DNA from 2 places in the Azonexus caeni genome. Region 1 is predicted to be linked to the other one. Evidence: riboswitches for the same ligand, from Rfam matches in the RefSeq annotation. Region 1 holds a riboswitch; the other holds the start of a gene.
The links. A riboswitch is a leader RNA that binds a small molecule or an ion and turns the genes downstream of it on or off. The one in region 1 is predicted to bind cobalamin.
Positions count from the first base shown of each region.

Region 2: another riboswitch for cobalamin. It lies ahead of ACLIIZ_RS04535 (TonB-dependent receptor domain-containing protein); the one in region 1 lies ahead of ACLIIZ_RS01585 (TonB-dependent receptor domain-containing protein).

Region 1 covers NZ_JBKJAD010000001.1:357,031-364,794, reverse strand. Annotated here, with positions in the region: gene ACLIIZ_RS01595 (ABC transporter ATP-binding protein) at 1-700, opposite strand, end outside; gene ACLIIZ_RS01590 (FecCD family ABC transporter permease) at 697-1,674, opposite strand; gene ACLIIZ_RS01585 (TonB-dependent receptor domain-containing protein) at 1,681-3,510, opposite strand; cobalamin riboswitch at 3,616-3,820, opposite strand; gene ACLIIZ_RS01580 (hypothetical protein) at 3,934-4,131, shown strand; gene ACLIIZ_RS01575 (cell division protein ZapA) at 4,131-4,457, shown strand; RNA gene ssrS (6S RNA) at 4,482-4,661, shown strand; gene ACLIIZ_RS01565 (EVE domain-containing protein) at 4,729-5,184, shown strand; gene ACLIIZ_RS01560 (sulfite exporter TauE/SafE family protein) at 5,197-6,003, shown strand; gene ACLIIZ_RS01555 (enoyl-CoA hydratase/isomerase family protein) at 6,004-6,780, opposite strand; gene ACLIIZ_RS01550 (DUF485 domain-containing protein) at 6,897-7,217, shown strand; gene ACLIIZ_RS01545 (cation acetate symporter) at 7,217-7,764, shown strand, end outside.
Region 2 covers NZ_JBKJAD010000002.1:302,184-309,947, reverse strand. Annotated here, with positions in the region: gene ACLIIZ_RS04540 (SNF2-related protein) at 1-4,144, shown strand, start outside; gene ACLIIZ_RS04535 (TonB-dependent receptor domain-containing protein) at 4,182-6,044, opposite strand; cobalamin riboswitch at 6,147-6,352, opposite strand; gene ACLIIZ_RS04530 (sensor histidine kinase) at 6,453-7,764, shown strand, end outside.

The sequences.
Region 1 (7,764 bases):
TTGCCGCAGTCAGGACGGTATCGACCGTACCCTGTGCGCAACGGCCGTCGCCGTAGACCAGCAGCGCCCGGTCGCAGAAGCGGTGGGCCAGCGCCGGGTCGTGCAGGACCATGACGACGGCGGCGCCGCAATCGCGGGCGGCACCGGCGAACAGTTCGAGGACGGCCATCTGGTGGTTGAGGTCGAGATGCGACAGCGGTTCGTCGAGCAGGTAGAGCGGCGGCGCCTGGGTCAGCAAGGTGGCGATGGAGAGGCGCTGGCGTTCGCCGCCGGACAGCGTATGCACCTGGCGCGCCTCCATGCCGGCCAAGCCCAGCGCCTTGAGCGCGCCGCGCGCCAGTTCGGCGTCGCGCTTCGACTCCCAGTCCCAGCGGCCGAGGTGAGGATGGCGACCGGTAAGGGCGGTTTCGAGCACGGTCGAACCGAAGGGGTCGCTCTGGAACTGGCCTAGCCAGCCCCGGCGCAAGGCCGCCTGACGCGGCGGCAGCAGGGCGCAATCTTCGCCATCGAGCAGCACGGCGCCGGCTCGCGGCGGACGCAGGCCGGCCAGCGTGGACAGCAGCGTCGACTTGCCGGCACCGTTGCGGCCAAGGATGGCCAGGCTTTCGCCCGGCTGCAGGCTCAGGTTCAGGCGGTCGACAACGGTCTTGCCACCGATATCGACGCTGAGCTGCCGGGCTTCAAGCAAGGGGGCGCTCACTTCGGCTGCCTCGACAGCAGGAAAAGGAAGACCGGCACGCCGATCAGCGCGGTGAGGACGCCGACCGGCAACTGCTGCGGGGCGATCACGGTGCGCGCCGCGGTGTCGGCAAAGACCAGCAGCGAGCCGCCAGCCAGCACCGCGGCCGGCAGCAGCAGGCGCTGGTCGTTGCCGAGCGCCAGCCGCACCAGGTGCGGCACGACCAGCCCGACGAAGCCGATCGAGCCGGCGGTGGTCACCGAAGCGGCGGTGGCGAGCGAAGCGAGCAGGTAAATGACGACGCGCAGGCGGTCGATCGCCACCCCCAGCGCCTGCGCCTGCATCAGGCCGCGCGACAGCAGGTTGAGTTCGCGAGCGAAGGGCATGGCCGCCAGCAGCGCCAGCGCCAGGACCAGCAGCGTCGGCCACCAGGTATAGGTCTGGCCGAGATCGCCCATCAGCCAGAACAGCATGCCGTGCAGCTTGCTCTCTTCGGCGATCGACAGCATCAGCGCGATCAGCGCGCCGCAGCCGGCGGCGACGATGACGCCGGTGAGCAGCAGGCGGGTCTGGGTCCAGCAGCCGTCGCCGTGCGCCAGCCCGAAAACCAGGAACATGGCGCCGAAGGCGCCGGCAAAGGCGAGTCCGTCGACAGCCAGCAGCGGCAGCCCGAGCAGCATCGCGAACATCGCGCCAACCCCGGCGCCGCCGGAAACTCCCAGCACGTAGGGATCGGCCAGCGGATTGCGCAGCAGCACCTGCATCAACGCGCCGGCCAGCGCCAGCAGGCCGCCGCAGGCAAAGCCGGCGAGCGCGCGCGGCAGACGCAACTGGACGACCATGGCACCGGTCCCGTCGCCCTGGCCGAACAGGGCGGCGACGATTTCCGCTGGCGCCACGCGCAGGCTGCCGGCCGCCAGCGCCAGCGCGAAACTGGCCAGGCTGAGCAAGGCGAGCGAGGCAAGAATCAGGAAGGCGCGGCGGCGGGTCGGCATGCGGGATTACTTCGGACTGTAGCGGATGCCGATGAAGGCGTTGCGTCCCGCCGTCGCATAACCGTCGGCCAACGTGTAGTCGCGGTCGAACAGGTTGTTGATGCGGGCGAAGACGGCCCAGTCCGGCGAAAAACGGTAGGCGGCGTAAAGGTTGGCGAGAGTGTAGCCGCTCAGGCCGACGCGCGCATTCGATTTGTACTCGTAGCGCTTGCCGCTCGCCGTCAGCTCGAAGCGCCAGTCCCAGTCGCCGACGCTGCGGGCGACCGCCGCCGCCACCGTGTGCCGGGCCCGACGCGGCAACTGGCGGTGGTTGCTGCGGTCTTCGGCGTCGAGCCAGTCGTGGCTGGCCTGCAGGTCGAAACCGGCCAGCCGCCCTTGCCAGGCAAGCGTCGTTCCCTCGATGCGGGCGTTTTCGACGTTGGTCGGCTGATTCAACGCGCCGACCTTGGTCCACACGATCATGTCCTCGATCCGGTTGAGGTACCAGGTCAGCGAGACGTGCTGGCTGCCATTCTCGTAATGCAACGCCGCTTCCCGGTTGCGCGACGACTCCGGGCGCAGGTCCGGGTTGCCGGCATAGCTGCCGCTCGCCGGATAGTAGAGTTCGTTGAAGGTCGGCGCCTTGAAAGCGGTACCGGCACTCAGGCTGGCCCGCCAGTTCGGCGAGAAGCGGTAGCCATAGGCGAGCGAGCCGGAAGTCTTGTCACCGAACAGCGAATCGTCGTCATGGCGAACCGACGCCTGCAGCCGGTGCGCACCGAAGCCGCGATTCCAGCCGAGCTGCACGGCATCGTTGCGGCGTTCGTCGCGGGCATAGTTGCCGCTGGTGTCAATTTCCTGTTCGAGACGTTCGACGCCGAGCAGGAAATTGCCGAGGCGGCCCTGGATGTCGTGCTGCCAGGCGTATTGCCGCTGTTCGGTGTTGAAACGGCTGTTACGGATGCCGTCCTTGAGGTTGCTCGAATCGTCGATGCTGCGACCGACGCTCAGGCGACTGGTCCATTGATCGCTCAGGGCGTTCTGCAAGACCAGGCTGGCCGCGCCGTTGCGCGTGCTGTTGACCCAGTTCACCTTGGCGCCGGAACCGTCATAGCGGCTGCGCCCCTCGGCATGCAGGATGCTCAGGCCGAGTTCGTGGCCGGGCGCGAACTGGTAACCCAGGCTGCCGGCCGCCGCCCGGTTGCGGAAGCCGTCGCGGTCGGGATTGGCTTTCGGGTCCTTCGGCTTGCTGTTGAAGCCGTCGCTCGCGTCTTCGCTCAGGTTCAGCGCGTAGCGCCAGCTACCCTGGCTGCCGGCCAGCCCGGCGCTGGCCGAGCGGGCGCTATCGCTACCGCCGCCAGCGGTAGCTGAAAACTTCAGCGGCCCGCTGCCACGCCGGGTAAATACCTGGACCACGCCGCCGATCGCTTCGCTGCCGTAGAGCGACGACGCCGACCCGCGGACGATCTCGATGCGCTCGATCTGCGCCGCCGGGATGCGCGACCAGGTCGGCTCGCCGGAAGTCGCCGAGCCGACGCGCATGCCGTCGATCAGCAACAGGACGTGTTTGGGATTGGCGCCGCGGACGTACAAGTAGGACGCTGCGCCCGGGCTGCCGTTGGCCGCCATCTGGATGCCGGGTTGCGCGGCGAGGATCTGTTCCAGGCTGGAATGGCCGGCAGCCTCGATCTCGGCGCGTTCGAGGACGGTCGTATCGGTGAGGACTTCGTCGGCGCGCATGGCCTGACGGGTGGCGGTGACGACGACATCGTCGAGCTTGACGGTTTCGGCGGCGCCAGCGACTGCGACGCAAGCAGCCGGCACCAGGCCCAGCAGGGGCCGGAAACGGATGGACATGATTTTCCCTTTCCCGGCAGGCGTCCCCGCATGCCGGAATGCGTTGAAAAGGAAACGCACGGGCAGGGCGCAGGTCGGGAAACCGGCGCCACCACCCCGTGGCATTTCCGTGAGGCATGGCAGGCCGGTATCCGGGCTCGCAAGTCTTGACGCATCGCCTTCCCAGGTTTCCCCAGTGGCTTCGTGATGCGCCCGCACTTGCTTACCGTTGCGGGGGCAGCAGCGGCTTGGTCTCGGAGAGACGCACCGCTTTCCCGTTTAACCGCATGGAATAAAATTCGCTTACGGCACCTGACAAGTGGGGCATTCTACATCGCCGCTTCAAGCAGCGCGAGCCGGCCTCTGCGCAAAAGCGATAAATCACTTTGAAAATAGCCGCTTAGTCCTTGACCAGACTACATTTATCCCTCTATAGTGCGGCCCATGAATAGCGAACTCGAAGCGCTCGAAACCAAGATCGATCAGGTCGTCGCCCTGGTGCACCAGTTGCGCGCCGAAAACGAAGTCTTGAAAAACCAGATCGCCGCTGCCGAAGCGGAACGCCTGCATTTGCGCTCGACCATGACGGCCGCCCGCGAACGCCTCGAAGGCCTGATCGAACAGATTCCCGAGGATGCCTGATGAGCGGCGAGCAGAATTTTCTCGACGTCAAGATCATGGGCCGCGAGTACCGCGTTGCCTGCCTGCCCGAAGAACGCGATGCCCTGCTGGCGGCGGTCGACATGGTCGACGGCAAGATGCGCGACATCGCCCAGCGCACGCGCAGCACGATCGCCGAACGCGTGGCGGTGATGGCGGCGCTCAACATCGCCCACGAGCACCTGGGCCAGCCCGTGCCGGAAGACAACCAAGAAACGGTTGCGTCGCCGGAAACGAAGCGTAGAATCGAAGCCATGGGAGCACGGTTGGATGCCGTGCTGGCACCCCAGCAGCAACTGGACTTCTGACCGGTTGCGGGGTGGCCCGCCGAGTGTCCCCTGCGGTGTTTGTTAAGGCCATATATTCCTTGAACCAATGCTGATTGGCATCGGTTGCGGACCAGAAACCCGCTGTTGTGCGCGTTCTTCGTCGAACGTGCCTGATGCGGAAGGAAAGCAGCCACTCTGAACCCAGGTTCAGGATGCCGGCCTGACGGCACTCGCGGGGGCTTTTTTTGACAGGTGGCAGCTGGTCTGCCACCTGTTTTCATTTTGTGACCGGAAGATGCAGTACTGGCTGATGAAATCGGAACCGGACGAGGTTTCGATCGACGACCTGGCGGCCGCGCCGCAACGCGCCTTTCCGTGGACCGGGGTGCGCAACTACCAGGCGCGCAACTTCATGCGCGACGCCATGCAGCCCGGCGACCTCGCCTTCTTCTACCATTCCGGCTGTAAAGAACCGGGCATCGCCGGCATCTGCGAAATCTGCTCGGACAGCTATCCGGATCCGACCCAGTTTTCCGCCACCGACAAGTATCACGACCCGAAATCGACACCCGAACAGCCGCGCTGGTGGCTGCGCGACGTGCGTTTCGTCAGCCGCTCCCGGCTGCTCGGTCTCGGCGAGCTGCGCCGCCATCCGGAACTGGCCGGCATGCGCGTGCTGGCACGCGGCAACCGGCTGTCGATCACGCCGGTGACGGCTGCGGAGTGGCAGTTCATCACCGGGCAACTGCTTGCCCCCAGCAATTAGGAATCGACACACATGACCCCGGAATGGATTCTGGCCTACCTGGCCCTCGGCGCCTTCGTCGGCTTTTTCGCCGGGCTGCTCGGCGTCGGCGGCGGCGGCATCATGGTGCCGGTGCTGACGACGATGTTCGCGGCGCAGGGCTTTCCCCACGAACATCTGGTTCATGTCGCGCTCGGCACTTCGATGGCGGCCATCGTCGTCACCTCGATCTCCAGCCTGCGCGCCCACCACGCGCACGGCGCCGTGCGCTGGGACATCGTGCGCGGCATCGCACCCGGCGTTCTGCTCGGCACTTTCGCTGGCACCTTCGTCGCCTCGCGGGTGGCAAGCGCGCCGCTGGCGATCTTCTTCGGCTGCTTCATGGCCTACGTCGCCCTGCAGATGATCCTCAACGTCAAGCCCAAACCCTCCCGCGAACTGCCGGGCCCGCTCGGGCTGGCCGGGGTCGGCGGCTGCATCGGCATCGTCTCGGCGCTGGTCGCCATCGGCGGCGGCTCGCTGTCGGTGCCGTTCATGACCTGGTGCAACGTCAAGATGCAGAACGCCATCGGCACCTCGGCGGCGATCGGCCTGCCGATCGCGCTCGCGGGCGCCGCCGGCTACCTGATCAACGGCTGGGGCAGTACCGGCCTGCCCGACTGGTCGATCGGCTTCGTCTATCTGCCGGCGCTGGTCGCCGTCAGCCTGGTGTCGACCTTCACCGCGCCGCTCGGCGCCCGCCTTGCCCACCGACTGCCGGTGGCAACCTTGAAGAAGATCTTCGCCGCCGTCCTGGTCCTGCTGTCGACGAAGATGCTGCACACGGTTTTTGGCGGCTGATCAGCGCGCCTTGAACTGCGGCTTGCGCTTTTCGAGGAAGGCGGCCAGCCCCTCGCGGTAATCCTCGGTGTCGAGAAAGGCGAAGGAGGCGGCCTTTTCCGCATCGCTCAGCGGCCGGCCATCCTGCAGGCGACGGATCCACTGCTTGTGCCAGCCGGCAACCAGCGGCGCACCCTGGCAGATGCGGCGGGCAGTGGCATAAGCTTCGTCGCAGACCTGAACATCCGGCACGACACGCGTCAGCAGCCCCTTTTCGTACGCCTCACGGGCGCCAAGGATGCGCCCTTCGAGCAGGATTTCCTTGACCACTGCGGCACCGGCCAGGCGCAGCAAACCTTCCATTTCGCCGGGATACATCGAGAAGCCGAGCTTGTTGATCGGCGCGCCGAACTTGGCGCTCTCGCCGGCAATCCGCAGATCGCAGGCGCCGGCGATTTCCAGACCGCCGCCGATGCAGGCGCCCTGGATCAACGCCACCGTCGGGTGCGGCGAATCGGCGATGGCGTTGAGCGCTGCAGCAACTTCGCCGTGATAGAGCAACGCCTGTTCGAGTGTGGTCCGGGCACTGACGAATTCCTCGAGATCGCCGCCGGCGGCGAAAGCGGCTTCGCCAGCACCGCGCAGGACGATGCAGCGCACGGCAGAATCGGCAGCGAGGGTCGCCATGTGGTGACTCAGGGCGCGCCACATCGCCAGGTCGATGGCATTCAGCTTGGCGGGATTGTTCAGGGTCAGGGTGGCGATTTCACCGTCAATTTTCAGGTCAATGCTGCTCATGTTCCATGTCCAAAATTACGCATGCGTAAACTTACATACACTGTAAGGTTATCGGGTCTTATATAAGATACAATGCGCACGCCGCTTAGCGGTAATTATTAATAAGGAGAACAACTATGAGCAGCGTGATGTACGAAAGGATGCGGGGAAATCCCAAATTCCAGGAGCTGGTCGCAAAGAGGGGACGTTTCGCCTGGACCCTGGCCGCGATCGTTTTGACCATGTTCTACGGCTTCGTGATGATCGTGGCGTTCGCGCCCGCGTCGCTCGGTCAGCCGATTGCCGAAGGTTCGCGATGGACCGTTGGCGTCGTCGCCGAACTTTTCATGTTCATTTTCTTCTGGGTACTGACCGCGGTCTATGTCCGCCGCGCCAATACCGAATTCGACGCCCTTTCCCAGGAAGTGGTGCGTGACGCCTGGAAGGAGAACAAATAATGCGCAAGATCATTCCCGCGCTCGGGCTGCTCGGCCTGAGCACTCTGGCCTTTGCCGCCGGCGACGCCCTCGGCCCGACGGAACAGCAAGCCACCAACTGGCACGCCATCATCATGTTCTGCCTGTTCGTCGCGATGACGATGGGCATCACCTACTGGGCGGCCAGCCGCACCAAGTCGACGTCCGACTTCTACACCGCCGGTGGTGGCATCACCGGTTTCCAGAACGGCCTGGCGATCGCCGGTGACTACATGTCCGCCGCCACCCTGCTCGGTCTGACAGCGATGGTGTACAGCAAGGGCTACGACGGCTACATCTACATGCTGTGCTTCTTCGCCGGCTGGCCGATCATCCTCTTCCTGATGGCCGAACGTCTGCGCAACCTGGGCAAGTTCACCTTCTCCGACATCACCGCCTACCGCCTGGATCAAGGCAAGGTGCGCACCATGGCCGCGGTTTCCTCGCTGGTCGTCGTCTGTTTCTACCTGATCGCCCAGATGGTCGGCGCCGGTCAGCTGATCAAGCTGCTTTTCGGCCTCGAATACAA
Region 2 (7,764 bases), on a different contig from region 1:
GGGCTTGTCCGCCGACACCCACAAGGTGGCTCTGGCCGGCGCGCTGTTGTGGTCGTATTTCACCCGGACCCAGGTCCATGAGCTGCTCTCGCTGCTGGCACTCAAGAACGCGGCCGGACGCAACTTCACCGGCGAGCAGGTCAAGACGGCGCTCCAGGAACTGAACCAGCGCCAGTTGCTTGACGAACACGCGCAACGTCCCGGTTATTTCCGGCTGGTCGATTCGCTGCGTGTTCCGCTCTACCGGCAATTGCTCGAACTCAAGGGCGCGCGTCAACTGGCTGAACTGGTTTGCCGTGTCCATCAATTCGACTTGCGGCGGGCATGGTTGTACAGCTTTCGCGGCAAGCAGTCGGGCAGCATCGCCCTGTTGCGCGCCATGTTCCTGGCTGGAGCGGGGCGGGAGGAAATTGCGCCGCTGGCCAATGTGCTCAACGAGGAACAGAACTGGTGGCAACTGGCGGCGGAGGCGGTTCTTCTGCCCTTTGACGGCGAGAGTTTCGAACGTCTCGATCCCTACTGGCAAGCCGAACTGGCCAACCGGGCGGTCATTTCGCTCAGCAACCATTGGGAGAGCGGCTTCCTGCCGGTGGTCGACTGGGCCTGGGCGCGATTGCAGTCCCGACCGGAAAGCCTGGCTCCCCACTTGCGCATGGCACTCGCCGATCTCGCGCTGCAGCGCGGCGATACGGCCGTGCTAGGGCTGGCGCTGGACGGCATCGATGGTGCCGGTTGCGATGTTCTGCGGGCAGCGGCGCTGATTGCCGATGGACAGTGGGCGGTTGGGCAACAGGCCTACGAGGCTGCCCTCAAGCGCGGCCAGGCCGAGATGGGCGTGCGCAAACGGGTGTTTCCGGACTCGGTCGCCTGGCTTTACCCTCTCTCCCTGCTGGCGCAGGGCGGTCCGAAGCAACTCGAACTGGCGCGCAAATTCTGCGTCGGCGAAGCCGGCACGCGAACCCCCAGCGCTTACGACGATTGGGGGCGCTGGGTCAATGCGATCGATGCCCGACTGGGCAACGCGCCGCTGGTACCGGGCGCGTTTTCGTTGCAGGACTCAGGCTACGAGCCCTATTCGCTGACAATTTTCTGGAAGGTCATGCTGGCCGCCTGGATCGGCACCGAGGTCCTGGGCGTCGCCAAGGCCGGCAAGAAGACGGTGCTGGTTTTCGACGGTCTGCGCCGCCGCCTGCAGGAGTGCGGATTCAAGCGCCTGCTCGGTATGCTGGACGCCGCCGAAGCCGTGCTTGGCGGCGACGAGCCGCCGGCCGGATTCTTTGTCGCCGGCAAGGGCGAGCGCTGGCGCGAAGTGCTCGGCGCGCTCCAGGCGCTGGCGGGCGAAGGCGCCTCAGCCGCCAAGGGCAAGGACGACGCCGAAAAGACCCGCATCCTGTGGACCTTGAGCATCGGCAAGCAGGGCGAATTGCTCGACATCAAGCCCCTTGAGCAGAAACGCGGCAGCCGTGGCTGGAGCACGCCGAAGGCGCTGCCGCTCGGCCGTCTGGCGGCCAATCAGGCGCTGTCGCCGGCCGACGCTCGCGTCGCCCGCTGCCTGCGCGCCGATCGCTATTACGCCAAGCGTTTCAATATCGATCTGGCCGCTGCGCTTGGCGCCCTGGTCGGCCACCCGGCGGTGACCCTGGAAAAGGCGCCGGGGCAGCTGGTCGATCTGGTCGAAACGCCGCCCGAGTTCGAAGCCGTCCGCCAGGGCGACAAGATCGTCATGCGCATCAACCCGCCCCTGCGCGCGGAGGATACCGACAGTTATTACCTGGATGCGGAGGCCAAACGCGACGCCGAGGCGCTGCGCCTGATCACCTTGTTGCCGGACGGGGCGCAGCGCGTCCGGCTGGTGCGCTACACGGCGGCGCAAAAACGCGCCGCGCAACTGGTGTCCGGGCGCTTTGCGGTGCCGGCGAAGGCCGAGGGCGCGCAGGCCGAACTCGACAAGACCCTGCAGGCGCTGGCCGGGCATTTCCAGGTGCAGGCCGATGCGGCGCAGGCTTCGCGGCAGGTGGCGGCGGAAACTCGCCTGCGGGCGGAACTGGCGCCGGTCGGCGAAGCGCTGTCGCTGCGCCTGGTCGCCGCGCCCTTCGGCGCCGACGGCCCGCGCCTGCCGGTGGGTAGTGGCCGGGTCCGGCTGATGGCGGCGATCGGCGGCGAAACCCTGGGTACCGAGCGGAATCTTGCGGCGGAAAGGAAACATCTGGAAAGTCTGCTCGACGCTTTCCCTTACCTTGAAGAGATCGGCGATCCGGCGGCCGGCGAGTGGCTGATCGAAGACCCGGAGCAGGCGCTCGGCCTGGTCGAGGGCCTGCCGGCGCAAGCCGGCATCGCCGCCGTCGATTGGCCGAAGGGCAAGAGCGTCCGCGTCATCAGCGTCGACGCCGGCAAGCTCGGCATCACCGTCAACAAGGAGCGCGACTGGTTCCGCGTCGCCGGCCAGGCGGCGCTCGATGAAGGCCTCGTCGTGCAACTCTCCAGCCTGCTCGCCGCCGCCCGCGACAAGAGCCGCTTCATCCCGATCGGCGACGGCGTCTATGCGGCGCTGACCCGCTCGCTGAAACAGAAACTGCTCGATCTGGCGGCGGTCGCCGAAGTCGACAAGCAGGGCAGTAAAGTCCCGCAGATCGCCGCCGCCTGGCTCGACGACGTGCTCGACGGCACCGGGCTGGAGGCCGGGGCCGATTTCCGTCAGGCCATCGACCGCCTGCGCGCGGCACAGAACATCATGCCGAAGCTGCCGAAATCCCTGCAGGCCGAATTGCGCCCTTACCAGGAAGAGGGCTACCAGTGGGCGATGCGCCTTGCCGCCGCCGGCATGGGCGGCTGCCTGGCCGACGACATGGGGCTCGGCAAGACCCTGCAGGCGCTCGCCGTCATGCTCGAACGGGCGAAAGGCGGCGCCACCCTGGTCGTCGCGCCGACTTCGGTGTGCGGCAACTGGTTGGCCGAGGCGCTGCGTTTCGCGCCCAGCCTGAACGCCCGCATCTACAGCGAGGCCGGTGACGCCGAACGCGAGCAGTTGATCGACGGAGCCGGCCCGCAGGACGTGCTGATCGTCTCCTACACCCTGCTGCAACTGGCCCAGGAACGTTTTGCCGGCCGTTCATGGCACACCGTCGTCGCCGACGAGGCGCAGGCGATCAAGAACGCGGCGACCAAGCGTTCGCAGGCGGTCTTCGAGCTGCCGGCCGATTTCCGCCTGGCCCTCTCGGGAACGCCGGTGGAAAACCGGCTGGCCGAACTGTGGTCGATCATGCGCTTCGCCAACCCCGGCCTGCTCGGCAGCAGCGGCCGCTTCAACGAACGCTTCGCCGGCCCCATCGAACGCAACCGCGACCGCGACGCCCAGCACGTCCTGAAACGCCTGATCGCCCCCTTCGTCCTGCGCCGCACCAAGGCGCAGGTGCTGCAGGATCTGCCGCCGCGTACCGAGTTGATCCTCTCGGTCGCTCCGGAGTCCGCCGAGGCGGCGCACTACGAAGCCTTGCGCCGGCAGGCGATCGACGAGGTCGGGACGCTCGACGCCCAGGCCGGGCAGGCGCGTTTCAACATCCTGGCGCAACTGACCCGGCTGCGCCGCGCCGCCTGCGATCCGCGCCTGGTCAGTCCGGAATTCGGCATCGTCGGCGCCAAGGTGCAGGCCTTCGCCGAACTGGCCGCCGAACTCACCGCCAACGGGCACAAGACCCTGGTCTTCAGCCAGTTCGTCGATTTCCTGCAGATCCTGCGCGCGCCGCTCGACGCCGCCGGCATCAGCTACCAGTACCTGGACGGCGCGACGCCGGCCGCCGAACGCAGCAAGCGCGTCGCCGCCTTCCAGGCCGGCGACAGCGACCTCTTCCTGATCAGCCTGAAAGCCGGCGGTTTCGGCCTCAACCTGACCGCCGCCGACTACGTGGTGATCACCGATCCCTGGTGGAATCCGGCCGCCGAGGACCAGGCGATGGGTCGCGCCCACCGCCTCGGCCAGCTACGGCCGGTGACCGTCTATCGTCTGGTCAGCAAGGGCAGCATCGAGGAACGCATCGTCGATCTGCACCACGACAAGCGGGCGCTGGCCGACAGCATCCTCGACGAGGGCGACGCCTCGACGCTGCCGTCGACGGAAGACCTGGTGGCGCTGATCCGGGGCGAGTAGGGAGCGGGGGGCGGCGGGAATCCCGCCGCCGGTTTCCTTACTTCGGGCTGTAACGCAGGCCGACGAAGGCGTTCATGCCGGGGGTGTTGTAGCCGAGCACGGTTTCGTACTTCTTGTCGAACAGGTTGTTCAGGCGGGCCTCGATCGCCAGTTCGCTGTTGATCGCGTAGCGCGCGGTCAGGTTGACCAGACCGTAGCCGCCCATGCGCCCGGTTTCGGTGTTGGTGTTGTAGCGCTTGCCGACGCCGAGCACTTCGACACCGGTTTCGAGCGGACCCCAGTTGCGGCTGACGCTGAGCATCGCCTTGTCGCGCGCGCGCCGGCCCAGTTCGAAACCGTTGCTGGTGTTCTTCGCATCCAGCCAGTCGTAGCTGGCGCGCAGGTTCCAGACGCCGAAACGACCGGCGTAGGTGAGCGTCGCGCCTTCGAGGCGGGCCTTGTCGACGTTCTCGTAGGTGCCGATCCAGGTGACCGGATCGGAAACCCAGTCGATCAGGTTGCTGACCCGGTTGTGATACCAGGTGGCGCTCAGCGCGTGCACGCCGTTGTCCCAACTCAGCCCGATCTCGCGGTTGCGCGATTTCTCCGGCTTGAGGTCGGGGTTGCCATTGCCCCAGGGCGAGGTCATGAACAACTGGTACACCGACGGCGCCTTGAAGGCGGTGCCGTAGCTGGCGTGGGCGCGCAGTTCGCGGCTCAGGCGGTAGCCGTAGGCGACGCCCCAGGTGGTTTCGCCGCCGAATTCGGAATGATCGTCGCGGCGGGCGTTGAGCTGCCAGCTATGGTCGCCGAGGTTGGCGGTCCAGCCGGCAAGGAAGGAGTCGTTGTCGACTTCCGGGCGGCTGGCGTAGCCGCTGGCCGGGCTGATTTCCTGTTCGTGGCGTTCGGCCGCCAGCAGCAGCTTGCCGAGCGGCAGCGTGATGTCGTTCTGCCAGCTCAATTGCCGGTTGCGCGTGTTCTGCCGGGTGACCACTTCGAGTGCCACCGGCCAGGCCCAGGCATCCCAGTAATACGACTTCTGCCGGTCCTCGGCTTCGCCGTACTGCAGACGGCTGGTCCAGGCATCGCTCAGACGGTTGCGGCTGAAGAGCTGCCATTGTTCGGTGGTGAAACGGGCGCGGTCGTCGTAATCGCCGGTGGCTGGCTGGTTGCCGCTGTCGTAGTGAACGACACCGTCGTTGCGCCGCCAGGTGCCGCCGATTTCGTGGCCGGCGGCGGGAATGAAGGAGAGCGCGGCGCTGCCGCCGGTGTTGCGGTAGGCGTCGTCGTCGGCATCGTGGTTGCTGGCGTGGCGCTGCGCCGAAAAACCGTCGCTGGCGCGGTGGTTGGCCTCGACGCGGAAGCGCCAGCGTTCGTCACCGCCGCTGACGCCGGCACTGGCTTCGCGGGTGTTGTCGCTGCCGTAGCCGACGAAGCCGTCGACGCGCAGGCCCGGCGCGCCGCGCCGGGTGATGATGTGGATCACGCCGCCGAGCGCGTCGGCGCCATAGAGCGTGGCCGCCGGGCCGCGCAGGATTTCGATGCGCTCGACGTCGGCGAGCGGGATGAAACGCAGCGGCGAGCCGGAGAGGTCGGCCGAGTTGATGGCGATGCCGTCGACCAGCACCTTGGTCTGGTTCGAGTTGCTGCCGCGGATGTAGAAGCTGGTCGTGGTGCCGGGGCCGCCGTTGCTTGCGGTCTGGATGCCAGGCTGCCGGGCGAGCAGCTCGGTCACGGTGTCCTGGCCGTTGCGTTCGATTTCCGCGCGGTCGATCACCGTGACGTCGGCGAGCACTTCGGCGATGCGGCTTTCCTGGCGGGTGGCGGTGACGACGACGGTGTCGAGATCGGTGGCAGCCTGGACGCTGCCGGCGAATAGCGGCAACAGCAGCGCTGCGCCGGGCTTGAGACGGATGTGCATGATTTTCCCCTGCCGGCAGGCGTCCCCGCATGCCGGTGTGTGATGAAAAGAAAGTGCACGGGGGAGATGGGCTGAATCAGCCGGCACCACCACCCCGTGGTCCTTTCGCTTGCGTCACAGGCCGGTCTCCGGGCTCGCAAGTCTTGACGCGCCGCCTTCCCGGGATCAACCCAGTGGCTCGATGGCGCGCCCGCACTTGCTTACCGTTGCGGGGGCAGCAGCGGAATTGCCTCGTTCGAGGCGCACCGCTTTCCCGTTTCACCGTCGCGAGGAATCTCGCGAGCGGCACCTGAAACGGGCGTAATTATAGCGGAGCGGGAGGCGCGACGGCGCGTGGTCGTGCGCGGCGCGCATGGCCGCGCAGCACTGAGCTATGATGCCCGTCAGAATTGATCATTCCGCGAGCCCATGCCAGCTTTTTCCGCCATCCTGCGTTCGTGCGCTGCCATTCTCGTCTTTCTCGCGGGAATGGCCGGCTTTGGCGCGCAGGCGGCGAATCCGCCGGAAGCGAGCATCCTGTTCATCAATTCCTACCATCGCGGCTATTCGTGGAGCGACGGCATCGAGGACGGTTTTCGCGAGCGCCTTGTCGCTTCCGACAGGAAGATCGAGCTTTCGGTCGAGTACCTCGACAGCCGCCGCTTCAGCTACGGCGCCCAGATCGAACCGCTGGCCCAGGCGATGGCGGTCAAGTACGCCGATTACCAGCCCGATGTGGTGGTGGTCGCTGACAATGCCGCTTTCGATTTCGCCATCCGCTATCGCGATCGTCTGTTTCCGCAGCGGCCGATCGTTTTCGGCGGGTATAACAATTTCCGCCCGGCGGTGATCGAGGGGATTGCCAACATCACCGGCGTCAATGAGGAAGTTGCCATTGGCGACACCGTGAATATGGCGCTCCGCGTGCATCCGCGTACCCGCACCCTGGCTTTCATCGTTTCCACCGGTGATGCCAGCAGCAAGCGCATTGGTGAAGTGGCCGAGGAATCCGTCTTTCCCGAATTGCGCAAACGCTACGATGTGGTCGTCCTCAAGGATGCCTCGATCGAGGAAGTCCACCAGCGTCTGGCCAAGCTGCCGGCCGACAGCCTGCTTTTTCTGAGCGGTCAGGTGAGCGACAAGAGCGGCAGCCGCAGCCTGTCGCCGGCCGAGAACGGGCGGCGGATCACCGCCGGCAGCCCGTTTCCGGCCTACACCTTCTGGGATTTCCATCTCGGTAACGGTGCTCTGGGCGGCCACATCATCCCGCCCGACGAGCAGGGACGGACGATGGCCGGGATGGCCTTGCGCGTTCTCGACGGAACGCCGGCCGACAGCATTCCGGTGGTCATGACCACGCCGACCCGGGATGTCTTCGATTACCCGGTGATGCAGCGCTTCGGCGTCAGCGAGGCCGATCTGCCGCCCGGTGCCGTGATCATCGACCGGCCGGTCTCGCTCTGGGAAAGCCATCGCTGGAAGATCGTCGGCGTGACCGGCTTGCTGCTCGTGGAAACCCTGCTGGTCGGCCTGTTGCTGCACATCGCGCGCGGCCGCCGCCGGGCGATGGCGGCGCTGACTCAGGCCAAGGAAGCGGCGGAAGTCGCCAACGTCGCCAAGAATGCCTTCCTGGCCAACATGAGCCACGAGATGCGCACGCCGCTCAACCATATCATCGGCATGCTGACGCTGTTGCGCCGCGAACCCCTGTCGGCGAAACAGTCGGAACGTCTGGAGAAGA